DNA from 4 places in the Citrobacter sp. LJND-P06 genome. Region 3 is predicted to be linked to each of the others. Evidence: predicted binding sites of a transcription regulator. Region 3 holds the regulator's gene; each other region holds the start of a gene.
What was found. The regulator PurR, encoded in region 3, represses purine synthesis genes. The targets are predictions, from matches to a motif close to CANGCAAACGTTTGCNTG.
Positions count from the first base shown of each region.

Region 1: the regulator PurR is predicted to act here: its motif matches at 1,874-1,891, upstream of ACO7SM_RS03810 (nucleobase:cation symporter-2 family protein).
Region 2: the regulator PurR is predicted to act here: its motif matches at 1,422-1,439, upstream of carA (glutamine-hydrolyzing carbamoyl-phosphate synthase small subunit).
Region 4: the regulator PurR is predicted to act here: its motif matches at 1,473-1,490, upstream of gltS (sodium/glutamate symporter).

Region 1 covers NZ_CP187317.1:785,708-788,859, forward strand. The annotation lists gene idi (isopentenyl-diphosphate Delta-isomerase) at 1-127, opposite strand, end outside; gene ACO7SM_RS03805 (hypothetical protein) at 269-394, opposite strand; gene ACO7SM_RS03810 (nucleobase:cation symporter-2 family protein) at 396-1,844, opposite strand; gene ghxQ (guanine/hypoxanthine transporter GhxQ) at 2,353-3,152, opposite strand, start outside.
Region 2 covers NZ_CP187317.1:3,834,524-3,837,675, forward strand. The annotation lists gene carB (carbamoyl-phosphate synthase large subunit) at 1-164, opposite strand, end outside; gene carA (glutamine-hydrolyzing carbamoyl-phosphate synthase small subunit) at 182-1,330, opposite strand; gene dapB (4-hydroxy-tetrahydrodipicolinate reductase) at 1,787-2,608, opposite strand; gene rihC (ribonucleoside hydrolase RihC) at 2,782-3,152, opposite strand, start outside.
Region 3 covers NZ_CP187317.1:2,494,208-2,497,359, forward strand. The annotation lists gene ACO7SM_RS11940 (MFS transporter) at 1-805, opposite strand, end outside; gene cydH (cytochrome bd-I accessory subunit CydH) at 971-1,060, opposite strand; gene purR (HTH-type transcriptional repressor PurR) at 1,357-2,382, shown strand; gene punR (DNA-binding transcriptional activator PunR) at 2,379-3,152, opposite strand, start outside.
Region 4 covers NZ_CP187317.1:53,430-56,581, reverse strand. The annotation lists gene recG (ATP-dependent DNA helicase RecG) at 1-68, shown strand, start outside; gene gltS (sodium/glutamate symporter) at 110-1,315, opposite strand; gene xanP (xanthine/proton symporter XanP) at 1,542-2,933, shown strand; gene ACO7SM_RS00250 (AsmA family protein) at 3,055-3,152, shown strand, end outside.

The DNA.
Region 1 (3,152 bases), 1.7 Mb from region 3:
GCGCGTTGAACAACCAGCAAGAGAAGGCGAGGTGTAAAGGGGTATTGAGGGTGTGCCCCGCATATTTTTCCAGTGTACCGGAAGGCCTGGCCTGCTCATCCAATAAAATAATGTGTTCCTGTTGCATGATGTCTCGCAGTGAATGTTAAGCACACACCATTATAGGGCATGAAATATCGCGACAGAATGATTTCTCACGAAAGTCTGTGATGGCGAGGAATTACGCCCCCCGCGTCATTTGACGCGGGGGTCAGGAGCAAAAGAGGGGTCAGAAAAACAGCAGCATGAAATTGAACCGACTTTCAATACCCAGAGCAATACCTTCAGAAATGGCGGGTATTGAGATAAGCATCAGCAGCAGAACACTCAGAATACAGCGCAATAAAATATGCATTTTATTCATCCTGCTGGTTTTTTTTCAGTTTGCGCATCAGTAACCACATACGGACGGTTCTGACCTTTAATTTCTTATCGGAGATCGATTCTTGCGCCAGCTCGGTGTGATGCTGATAGCCGTTAAAGAAAACATTCAATACCACGGCGCTGACCGTTGCCAGCATAATGCCGCTGTGGAGTAGCGGCTGGAGAACGGCGGGTAGCTGGGAGAAAAAGTCATGGGACAGCGTGGGTGTCATGCCGACGCCAAGGCTAATCGCCACAATGTAGAGGTTGTAACGATTGGTGGTGTAGTTACAGCGTGACAGAATGCGGATCCCGGTTGCCAGCACCATGCCAAACATCACCAGACCCGCGCCGCCGAGGACAAATTGCGGAATTGAGGCGACCAGGACAGCCATTTTAGGCACCATGCCAAACAGAATTAAAATGATACCGGAAGCAATGCAAACCCAACGGCTGTGCACGCGCGTCACGCTGACCAGACCGACGTTTTGTGAAAATGAGGTATGAGGGAAGCTGTTAAAAAGGCCGCCAATAATTGTGCCTACGCCGTCCACGCGCAGCCCGCGAATAATGTCTTGTGAGGAGAGTTTACGCCCAACAATTTCCCCGAGCGCCAGGAACATCCCCATCGATTCAATAAAAACAATGATCAGTACTGCCGTCATCGTCAGAATTGAGACGGGATCAAAAACCGGTGTGCCAAAGGCCAGCGGTGTCACAATCGCGAACCATGAGGCATCGTGCAGGCCTGACAGATTAACTTCATTCATCATCCACGATAATGCAAAGCCAAATACAATGCCGAGTAAAACGGCAACGTTGGACATAAAACCTTTGGCATAACGTGTAATGAGTAAAATAAAAATTAATACGGCAAAAGAAATGCCTAGATATATCGGGTTGCCATATTCAGGATTTCCTTTCCCTCCCGCCGCCCAGTCGATGCCAACCTGAATAATACTCAGTCCAATAGAGGTAATCACCACGCCGGTCACCAGTGGGGGGAATAATGGCATTAAACGACCGATTAGCGGTGCGAGTAACGTTGTGATAAAACCCGCAGCAATTGTCGCGCCAAAAATACCCAGCAGACCGATATCCGGATTCATACCGATAGCAATCATTGGCGTAACGGCGGCAAACGTAACCGACATAATCACTGGCAGGCGAATTCCCATAAAGCGACCGATGCCGATACATTGCAAAAGCGTAACGACACCACAGCAAAAAAGATCGGCGCTAATGAGCAGAGCAATTTCCGCTTTGCTGAGCCCGAGTCTGTCGCCAATCATCAGCGGTACCGCAACTGCGCCAGCGTACATGACCAGAACATGCTGGAGACCGAGTATGAAAAGTTTTCCTGGAGAGAGTATGCGGTCAACCTCATCGGTAGGGCGGTTTTGACCCGAGGATGAGGGCAATTGAGAATCTATGGCGCTCATGCGTTTTCTCCTTTAACTCGCCTGAGTAAAAAGCAACCGTTTACGCTTGCTAAAACAGTAAAAGGACATGCTCGTGGGATGCCAGTTTTAGTCTGTGTGGATAGGTATAGGGTGGAAATGCGGAAGGAGTCACATTATGGTGAATGTTGGGAACATTGGATAAAGAGAGACGGCCTGGATTTGATCTTTTGTTATTCTCATATTGATAACTCTTTAATCATTATGGGATCGGGTGATTCATTTTTATTACCCAGGCAGCCTGTATTTTACCGGCTATTTCTGTGGAATTTTAAGAATCATCAATGAGGTTAATTAAAGAAAGATTCACCGCTATTCATTTTTTAGTTTGATGCAAGTTGCAACGTATCAAATAACGTTCACTGCTCGCAAAGATATGCCCGTTTATTGCCTCGCGGTATCTGAGCTCGAACTGCCTGCCGGGTGACAGGCGGTCTGACGGACATTCACAGGGACAGGCTCCGTGCAGACTTGCGCGGAGCCTGTGTTTTTATATCGCCCATCCACCCGCATAAAATGCGACCAGCGCGATGGTGATGATGACGGTTCCGATATTCAGCTTATGCCACTCGCGTGAGAAAACGCGCCCCACGACCAGGGTGACAAAACCGAGCATAATCCCGGTAACGATGTTGCACGTCAGAACGATAAAGACGGCGCAAACCAGTCCGGACATAGCATCAATGAAGTCATTGAAATCCAGCTTCGATACGTTACTCAACATCAGTAACCCCACATACATCAGCGCGGGGGCGGTTGCGTAGCCAGGGATCAGATACGAGAGCGGTGATAGAAACAGAATCAACAGGAACAGACAGCCGACGATAGTGGCGGTCAGCCCGGTTTTGCCACCGGCAGCGGTGCCCGCCGCAGATTCGATATACACGGCGGCAGGTGCGGCGCCCACCAGTCCGGAGAACACGGAGCTAATGGAGTCACTGGTCAGCGCCTTACCGCCATTGATTATCTGGTTGTCTTTGTCTAACAGATTCGCCTGACCGGCGACGGCACGGATAGTACCGGTGGCATCAAACACCGCAGTCATGACCAGCGCCAGCACGCTAGGTAATACCGCTGGCTGTAATGCGCCCATGATATCAAGACTGAAAATCAGTGATTTTCCATCTTCACCGCTCAGGCTGGGCATCGCCACCAGGCCATGGTATTTGACTGCGGGATCAAAAATCAGGCCGATAACCGAGATGGCGATAATGACCAGCAGGATCCCGCCAGGGATGCGACTTTTCTCCAGACCAAAAATCACCGCCAGTCCCAACAGGCTCATCAGAA
Region 2 (3,152 bases), 1.3 Mb from region 3:
ATGATGGTCGCCGGGTTAGAGTTCACCAGAATGACGCGGTAACCCTCTTCACGCAGGGCTTTACACGCCTGGGCACCGGAGTAGTCAAACTCACACGCCTGACCGATAACAATCGGGCCCGCGCCCAGAATCAGGATACTTTTTATGTCTGTACGTTTTGGCATGGCTCTTTAACTCCTGATTATTTCGCGGACTGACGGTATTGCTCAATTAACTCGATAAAGTGGTCGAACAGCGGCGCTGCGTCGTGCGGCCCCGGGCTCGCTTCCGGGTGGCCCTGGAAACTAAACGCCGGTTTATCGGTGCGGTGAATCCCCTGCAGGGTGCCATCGAACAGCGATTTGTGGGTCACACGCAGGTTTGCAGGCAGCGTCGCTTCATCGACCGCAAAACCGTGGTTCTGCGCGGTAATCATCACCACGTTGTTATCGATATCTTTCACCGGGTGGTTACCACCGTGGTGACCGAATTTCATCTTGATGGTTTTCGCACCGCTGGCCAGCGCTAACAGCTGATGGCCCAGGCAGATGCCGAATACCGGAATCTCGGTCTGGAGGAATTTTTCAATCGCGTCGATAGCGTAATCACACGGCGCCGGGTCACCCGGGCCGTTTGACAGGAAGATACCGTCCGGATTCAGCTTCAGGACGTCTTCGGCAGAGGTTTTCGCCGGGACAACCGTCAGGCGGCAGCCGCGGTCAACCAGCATACGCAGAATGTTGCGTTTGGCGCCAAAATCGTAGGCAACGACGTGGAACGGCAGCTCTTCTTCTTTTTTGGCTTCTGGCAGTTCGCCTGCCAGCGTCCAGCTACCCTGCGTCCAGCCGTAGGTTTCAGCCGTGGTCACTTCTTTCGCCAGGTCCATCCCGTTCAGCCCCGGGAAGGCTTTCGCCTTTTCCAGCGCCAGTTGCGCATCCAGGTTATCACCGGCGATGATGCAGCCGTTCTGAGCGCCTTTCTCACGCAGCAGGCGCGTCAGCTTACGGGTATCGATATCGGCAATCGCCACGATGTTATGGCGTTTCAGGTAAGAAGAGAGGTCTTCAGTATTGCGGTAGTTGCTGGCAATCAGCGGCAGGTCGCGAATGACCAGGCCTTGCGCATGTACCTGAGAGGATTCTGCATCGGCTTCATTGGTGCCGACATTACCGATATGGGGATAAGTAAGAGTGACGATTTGGCGGGAATAGGAAGGATCAGTGAGGATTTCTTGATAACCGGTCATTGAAGTATTGAAAACGACTTCCCCAACCGCCGAACCCGTTGCCCCTATGGCCCGACCGTGAAACTGGGTTCCGTCTTCCAGAACCAATAGCGCTGACTTAATCAAAACACCCTCCAGAGAATATTCACTCACTTTATTTGCATATTAATTCATTTTGATTGCATGAATCAATGCAAATTTGCTTACCCATGTATTTCTGGCAAACGGCGGCATTCTAGAGACAGAGCAGACAAAAGTCTACCTGAAAGGGGAATTTTTATTATTATTTTACGTCACTGAGATAAATCACGCGATTTAACAGGCAAAAAGATCAGCTAAGTCGTGTCAGGAAACGCTTGCGCGATGAAAAGAGTATGAAAATGCGTTATCAAGATAGAAAAAGTAGACCATTTGGTCAAAATTTACATAAAACCAACAAAACAGAAGATGAAAACATAAATTTATAAGCAACTCACTTAAAAAACATCGAAAAATCGATAAAATAAAAGGGCAATAAAATATTGCCCTATGTAATCAATAAATTATGACTACAATGACCACATCACTAAGGGTAACTCATACTTATAAATCATTTAAATTAAGCACATCTCTCATATCAAAAAGACCCTTTGATTTGCACTTCAACCAAATTGCCGATTTTATGGCTCCGTTAGCAAATGTCATGCGACTGGATGCCTTATGCGTGATCTCAACGCGCTCGCCGATATCAGCAAACATCGCGGTATGTTCACCCACAATGTCACCCGCACGTACGGTAGCAAAACCAATCGTGCCGGGCACGCGCTCGCCGGTATAGCCTTCCCGGCTGTAGACGGCGCAGTCTTTAAGATCTTTGTCCAGCGCATGGGCAATTGCTTCCCCCATCGCCAGTGCTGTCCCTGACGGCGCATCCACTTTATGACGATGGTGGGCTTCAATAATTTCAATGTCGGCGTAATCGCCCATTACTTTTGCCGCTTTTTCGAGAAGCTTCAGCATGACGTTAACGCCCACGCTAAAGTTCGCCGCAAACACAATTCCTATTTCCTGAGCGGCGTCGCGAATCGCCTGCTTACCGGCATCGTCAAACCCGGTCGTACCTATCACCATGCCTTTGCCGTGCTGGCGGCAAAAAGCCAGATGCGTTAGCGTCCCTTCCGGGCGGGTAAAATCGATGAACACATCAAAATCGTCTTTGATGGCATCAAGGCTGCTTTGTATGGTAACACCGCACTTTCCGGCACCCGCCAGTTCACCCGCATCGCTGCCCAGCAATGAGGAACCTTCCCGCTCCAGCGCTGCGCCCAACTGGACGCCTTCCATGCTCAGTGTCGCCTGAATCAACTGACGTCCCATGCGTCCACCGGCTCCCGCGATGGCAACGCGGATATGTGCATCATGCATAGCTATTCTCTTTTGTTAATTTTACGTAAATCGTTTTCAGATTAACCAGCGCGCTGCCGCACCGCTAGCCAAAAACGTCGATAATTAGAATTTAATGATAAACAGGGTGAGATATCAGTAAAAGGCATGATGCATCGGAATAAGTCGCACCATACCGTTTGATACACCTGGATTTACGGAGCCAATGCCAGCACCTCGGCCACCCAATGCTGAAAACCGACAACGTCAATATCAAGGGCGACCTGTGCGTTTGCCGGTCTGTTCATTCGTCCCTCAATATCCACAACGGTTGTTCCAGCGGTATATTCCCCCTGCGTTTCTACCGCGACGAAGCACGGCTTGACGGTAAACAGATCCGGGCGAACCAGCCAGGCGATAGCGCAGAGGTCGTGCATCCGCACGCCATTGCTCATTGTCCCACTGCGATAGTGGCTGAACAGGGCATGCAACATCTTTCCGGTATGATTCAGTGAGGGTAGCGTGGTCAGATACTCCGGCGCCAGCATGGCCCGATTCGTGACATCCAGCCCGCACATCACAATGT
Region 3 (3,152 bases):
GCGTACCGTTGACGGAACGATCGGCCAGTTTGCCGCCTAAATAGTTGCCGATCGAAAATCCGACGCCGATCAGAACTAACATGGCGGTGACAAATGCCGGCGTAGCATGGGCGATGTTTTGCAGAACGGGGGAAATATAGGTGTAGAGGGTAAACATTGCCCCCGCCCCCAGCACAGTGGTGAGCAGCGCAGAAAGCACCTGCGGACGTAATAAGACCGCCAGTTCTTTACGCACATCGGGGCGTTCCCCTGCTCCCCCTTTCGGCAGAGAGAAGAATAAACTGAGCATCGCAATCACCCCCAGCCCGGCCGTTGCTAAAAAGGACATCCGCCAGCCAATGGTTTCCCCAAGCCATGTAGCGGCAGGTACGCCGCCGATGTTTGCAATGGTCAGCCCCATAAACATCGTCGCCACGGCGCTGGCCTGTTTATGTTTCGGCACCACGCTGGCCGCCACGACCGAACCCAATCCGAAAAACGCGCCATGATTTAGGCTGGTCAAAATGCGCGATAGCATCAAGGTGGTGTAATCCGGCGCAATGGCCGACAGGACGTTGCCCAGCGTAAAAATGGCCATCAGAAAAATCAACGCATTACGACGAGCCCGGTGTGAAAGCAGCAGGGTCATCAACGGCGCGCCCACCATCACGCCCACCGCATAAGCGCTAATGAGCATCCCGGCGGCGGGAATAGAGACATTCACGCCATGCGCAATGACGGGCAACAGCCCCATTGGAGAGAATTCCGTGGTTCCAATACCAAATGCGCCAATCGCAAGCGCCAGTAAGGGGTAATTGATTTTCATACGTCGACTCCGCTGACCGTGCCGCGAAGCGACACCCGATAAGAGCCAAAAGCATGACATCAATCACAAAAATAATAAAGTTAACAGAATGGCAAAAGACTTTTGCTGATTGAGTAACAATGAAGGGGTAACGAAATGAGGGAGAGCACGCTCCCTCACGGTAAATCAGTGCAGTGCGGCGGTCAGACCACCCGCGACGATCAAGCCCAGAACAATAATAGTGGTTACTAATGAAAACTTCAGATCGGTGCTCATCAAATTTGCTCCTTTTTATTCCCACACAAAAAGTGATATTGCGCATTTTTACACACTTGGATGTAAAAATCTCCCAGGATTTATATTGATAACCACTTTTAACTCTTCCCCTTTTCGTCAAGATCAGACAAAATTCCACGCTTACTTGATTAGTGTACCGGCCATTGACCCCCTCCTGACGTTTCGTGTCGTTTTCCCGGCGTGCCGCAACCCTGATGTTGCGATAAGGGTGTGTAGAGGCAAACGTTTACCTACAGTATTTTCAGGAGTTTGGATATGGTCTGGAGTGAAATGTAATGGCAACAATTAAAGATGTAGCGAAGCGAGCAAACGTTTCCACTACAACCGTATCACATGTAATTAACAAGACGCGTTTTGTCGCAGAAGAGACGCGCAATGCTGTCTGGGCTGCTATCAAAGAATTGCACTACTCCCCGAGTGCCGTCGCCCGCAGCCTGAAGGTGAATCACACCAAATCTATCGGCCTGCTGGCAACTAGCAGTGAAGCCGCTTATTTCGCTGAGATTATTGAAGCCGTTGAGAAAAACTGCTTCCAGAAAGGCTACACCCTGATTCTTGGCAATGCCTGGAATAATCTCGAAAAACAACGGGCCTACCTTTCCATGATGGCGCAAAAGCGTGTGGATGGTCTGCTGGTCATGTGTTCGGAATACCCGGAGTCCCTGCTCTCCATGCTTGAAGAGTATCGCCATATTCCTATGGTGGTTATGGATTGGGGCGAAGCGAAAGCTGACTTTACCGATACGGTCATTGATAACGCGTTCGAAGGCGGTTATATGGCCGGTCGTTATCTGGTCGAGCGCGGTCATCGTGAGATTGGCGTCATTCCTGGCCCAATGGAACGTAACACGGGTGCTGGCCGCCTGGCGGGCTTTATGAAGGCGATGGACGAAGCGCTGATAAAAGTGCCGGAAAACTGGATAGTTCAGGGCGATTTTGAACCCGAGTCTGGTTATCGTGCAATGCAGCAGATCCTCTCTCAGACCCATCGCCCCACAGCGGTATTCTGCGGTGGTGACATCATGGCAATGGGGGCGCTGTGCGCTGCCGACGAAATGGGTTTGCGCGTACCGCAAGATATTTCGGTGATCGGTTATGACAATGTGCGCAACGCGCGCTATTTCACCCCCGCACTGACCACGATTCACCAGCCGAAAGACTCACTGGGCGAAACGGCCTTTAATATGTTGTTAGACCGAATCGTCAACAAGCGTGAAGAGTCGCAGTCTATTGAAGTCCACCCGCGACTGATCGAACGTCGTTCGGTTGCTGATGGTCCGTTCCGCGACTATCGTCGTTAAGCCTCCCCTGCGGGAACCTCTTCAGGTTCTCGCAGCCACTCTTTATTCAGCGTTTCACTGTCACCTAAATACTCCAGCAGCCAGGCTAATGCGGGCGAGGTGTCATTTTGCTGCCAGGTCAGGCAACATGCCGCATCCGGGAATGGATTCTCCAGGGTTAATGCGACCCATTTGCCGCTGTCGATCCACGGTTTTGCAAAATGCGTAGGCACCATACCGACACATAACCCGGCGGAAAGGCAGGTCGCTGACGACTCCCAATCCGGTACGATCACCCGTTTTTGGTTATCCAGCAGCCAGGTAATACGTTTAGGCAGTGTCCGTGAGGTGTCTTCACGAACCAGCGACGGCCAGTTGCGCAACGTATCATCACTCAAAGGGCCGGGCATCGTCGCCAGAGGATGATGACGTGCCACCACACAGCTCCAGCTCAACATTCCCATATCGCGAAAGGTATAGCGCCCACCGACGGGGATAGCCTGCGTCGCCCCAATCGCCAGTTCCACGCGTCCGTCGGACAGCGCATCCCAGACGCCGTTGAACACTTCCTGAGAAACAATCAGCTCAACATCATCAAAATGACGGTAGAAATCGACAATCATCTGCCGGGTGCGATCTGCCCGCACAATATTGTCCACCGCGATGGAGAGCTGTCCTCGCCAGCCGTTAGCAATTTGTTGGCACTGCTGGCGGGTGATCTGCATTTTTTTGATAACAGAGCGACCTTCTTTTAAAAACCAGGCACCCGCGGGCGTCAATTCCACATCCCG
Region 4 (3,152 bases), 2.2 Mb from region 3:
ACCCACAACAGGCTACGGCGTTGATCGAGCGCTGGATGCCGGAAACCGAACGTTACTCCAACGCCTGAGACTCAAACAGCGCGGCGGTTTTTACACCGCCGCATTGTCCTTATTGCGCAAAAATCGGCAACAACAGATACAGCTTAATCACCAGCGCGTTGACGATATCGATGAAGAATGCCCCCACCATCGGCACCACCAGAAACGCCATATGCGACGGACCAAAGCGCTCGGTAATCGCCTGCATATTGGCAATCGCCGTCGGCGTCGCGCCAAGACCAAAACCACAATGCCCAGCAGCCAGCACAGCGGCATCGTAGTTTTTACCCATCATGCGCCAGGTCACAAACACGGCGTACAGCGCCATGAAGATCGTCTGCACCACAAGAATCGCCAGCATCGGCAACGCCAGCGAAGCCAGTTCCCACAGCTTCAGGCTCATCAGCGCCATCGCCAGGAACAGTGAGAGGCTCACGTTGCCCAGCACCGAAACCGCCCGCTCAAACACGCGATAAAAGCCCGCGAGCGCCAGACCGTTACTGAGGATCACGCCGACGAACAGTACACAGACGAATGTCGGCAGTTCCAGCACGGTTCCCACCAACATCTGGGCAACCACTTTGCCGACGGTTAGACAGATGGCGATAAGCGCAATGGTTTCGATCAGCACCAGTGAGGTGATCATGCGCCCAACGTCCGGTTTCTCAAACGCTGTCGGCACAGCCTGATCGTCCGGCATACCGTCTGGCGTGGTGGAGTGCTTCACCAGGTAACGCGCCACCGGGCCACCAATCAGCCCACCCAGCACCAGACCAAAGGTTGCGCACGCCATTGCCACTTCCGTCGCATTGGTGAAGCCATAACGTTCGATGAACAGCTTGCTCCACGCCGCGCCGGTGCCGTGTCCACCCGAAAGCGTAATTGAACCCGCAATCAACCCCATCAACGGATCCAGCCCCAACAGGCTGGCCATACCGATGCCGATGGCGTTTTGCATCACCAGTAAACCCACCACCACGATCAGGAAGATGCCAACAACTCGCCCACCCGCACGCAGGCTGGCAATGTTAGCGTTCAGACCAATGGTGGCAAAGAACGCCAGCATCAACGGGTCTTTCAGACTCATATCAAAATCCATTTCCCAGCCCATGCTCTTTTTCAGCACCAACAGGGCGATTGCCACCAGTAATCCACCGGCAACGGGTTCAGGAATGGTGTATTGCTTCAGAAAGGAGACAGACTGGACCAGCTTGCGTCCCAGCAGCAACGTCAGTGTTGCGGCAACAAGTGTCGATAAAGTATCGAGATGAAACATATTAAGCTCCTTTAAGTACGCATCGCTCATCGCGAACGATGTATTCCTCGGCCATTTCTCAGCTCTTAACGAGTAATCGGCATGGATTTTAATCAGAAAAGGTACAAAAGTTATATAAAAAGGTGATTTTATCTGTTTTAAATATTAAGAATAACACCTGGCAAACGTTTGCTTTTGCCCCCTGGTCGGATAAAATGCCCGCTTTTACACCACGGGATTGCCTCTGATGTCTGTTAACACTGTCGAGTCAGAAAATGCGCAACCGATTGCGCAGACTCAAAACAGCGAACTGATTTACCGTCTTGAAGATTGTCCGCCGCTTCCTCAAACTCTTTTTGCCGCGTCTCAGCATCTGCTGGCAATGTTCGTCGCCGTCATCACGCCCGCGCTGTTAATCTGCCAGGCGCTCGGTTTACCGGCCCAGGATACTCAACACATTATCAGTATGTCGCTGTTTGCCTCCGGTGTGGCCTCTATTATTCAAATTAAAGCATGGGGTCCGGTAGGCTCGGGGTTACTCTCGATTCAGGGAACAAGCTTCAACTTTGTCGCCCCGCTGATTATGGGCGGTACGGCGCTGAAAACCGGGGGCGCAGACGTTCCCACCATGATGGCGGCGCTGTTCGGCACACTGATGCTGGCGAGCTGCACCGAAATGATTCTCTCCCGCGTACTGCATCTGGCGCGTCGTATCATCACCCCGCTGGTTTCCGGCGTGGTCGTCATGATCATCGGGCTGTCGCTGATTCAGGTCGGCCTGACGTCCATCGGCGGTGGTTATGCCGCGATGAACGACAACACCTTCGGCTCGCCGAAAAACCTGCTGCTGGCGGGCGTCGTACTGGCGTTGATCATTCTGCTTAACCGTCAGCGTAACCCTTACCTGCGAGTGGCTTCGCTGGTGATCGCCATGGCCGCAGGCTACGCAATGGCCTGGTTTATGGGCATGCTGCCGGAAAATACCGCACCGACCACCCAGGATGTCATCATGGTGCCGACGCCGCTGTATTACGGGCTGGGCATTGACTGGAATCTTCTGCTGCCGCTGATGCTGGTCTTTATGATCACCTCACTGGAAACCATTGGCGATATTACCGCCACCTCCGATGTTTCTGAGCAACCCGTTTCCGGGCCTCTGTATATGAAACGTCTGAAAGGCGGGGTGCTGGCTAACGGCCTGAACTCGTTTGTTTCTGCGGTGTTTAACACCTTCCCGAACTCCTGTTTCGGACAAAACAACGGTGTTATCCAGTTGACGGGCGTTGCCAGCCGCTATGTTGGTTTTGTGGTCGCGCTGATGCTGATTGTCCTGGGCCTGTTCCCGGCCGTGAGCGGTTTTGTGCAACACATTCCAGAACCGGTACTCGGCGGCGCGACTCTCGTGATGTTCGGCACCATCGCCGCCTCCGGGGTGCGTATCGTGTCTCGCGAACCCTTGAACCGCCGCGCTATCCTGATTATCGCTCTTTCGCTGGCGGTGGGTCTGGGCGTTTCCCAACAGCCGCTGATCCTGCAATTTGCACCGGACTGGGTGAAAAACCTGCTCTCCTCCGGGATTGCTGCGGGCGGTATTACCGCGATCGTTCTGAACCTGATTTTCCCCCCCGAAAAGCCGTAAGCGGAATGTGGCGGCGATCGACAATCGCCGCCACTGAAACGCTCTTTCACTATTCCCGCCTTGAGGATTACGCCTAAATCGTGCATAACTCAGTTATGTGCACTTCGCGGGATGGAAGACCATGAAAATTATTGGAAAGCTGCTTATCTACGTGCTGACAGCCTTTTTGGTGGTGCTTCTCGGCCTCTATTTTCTGCTGCAAACCCGCTGGGGAGCAGA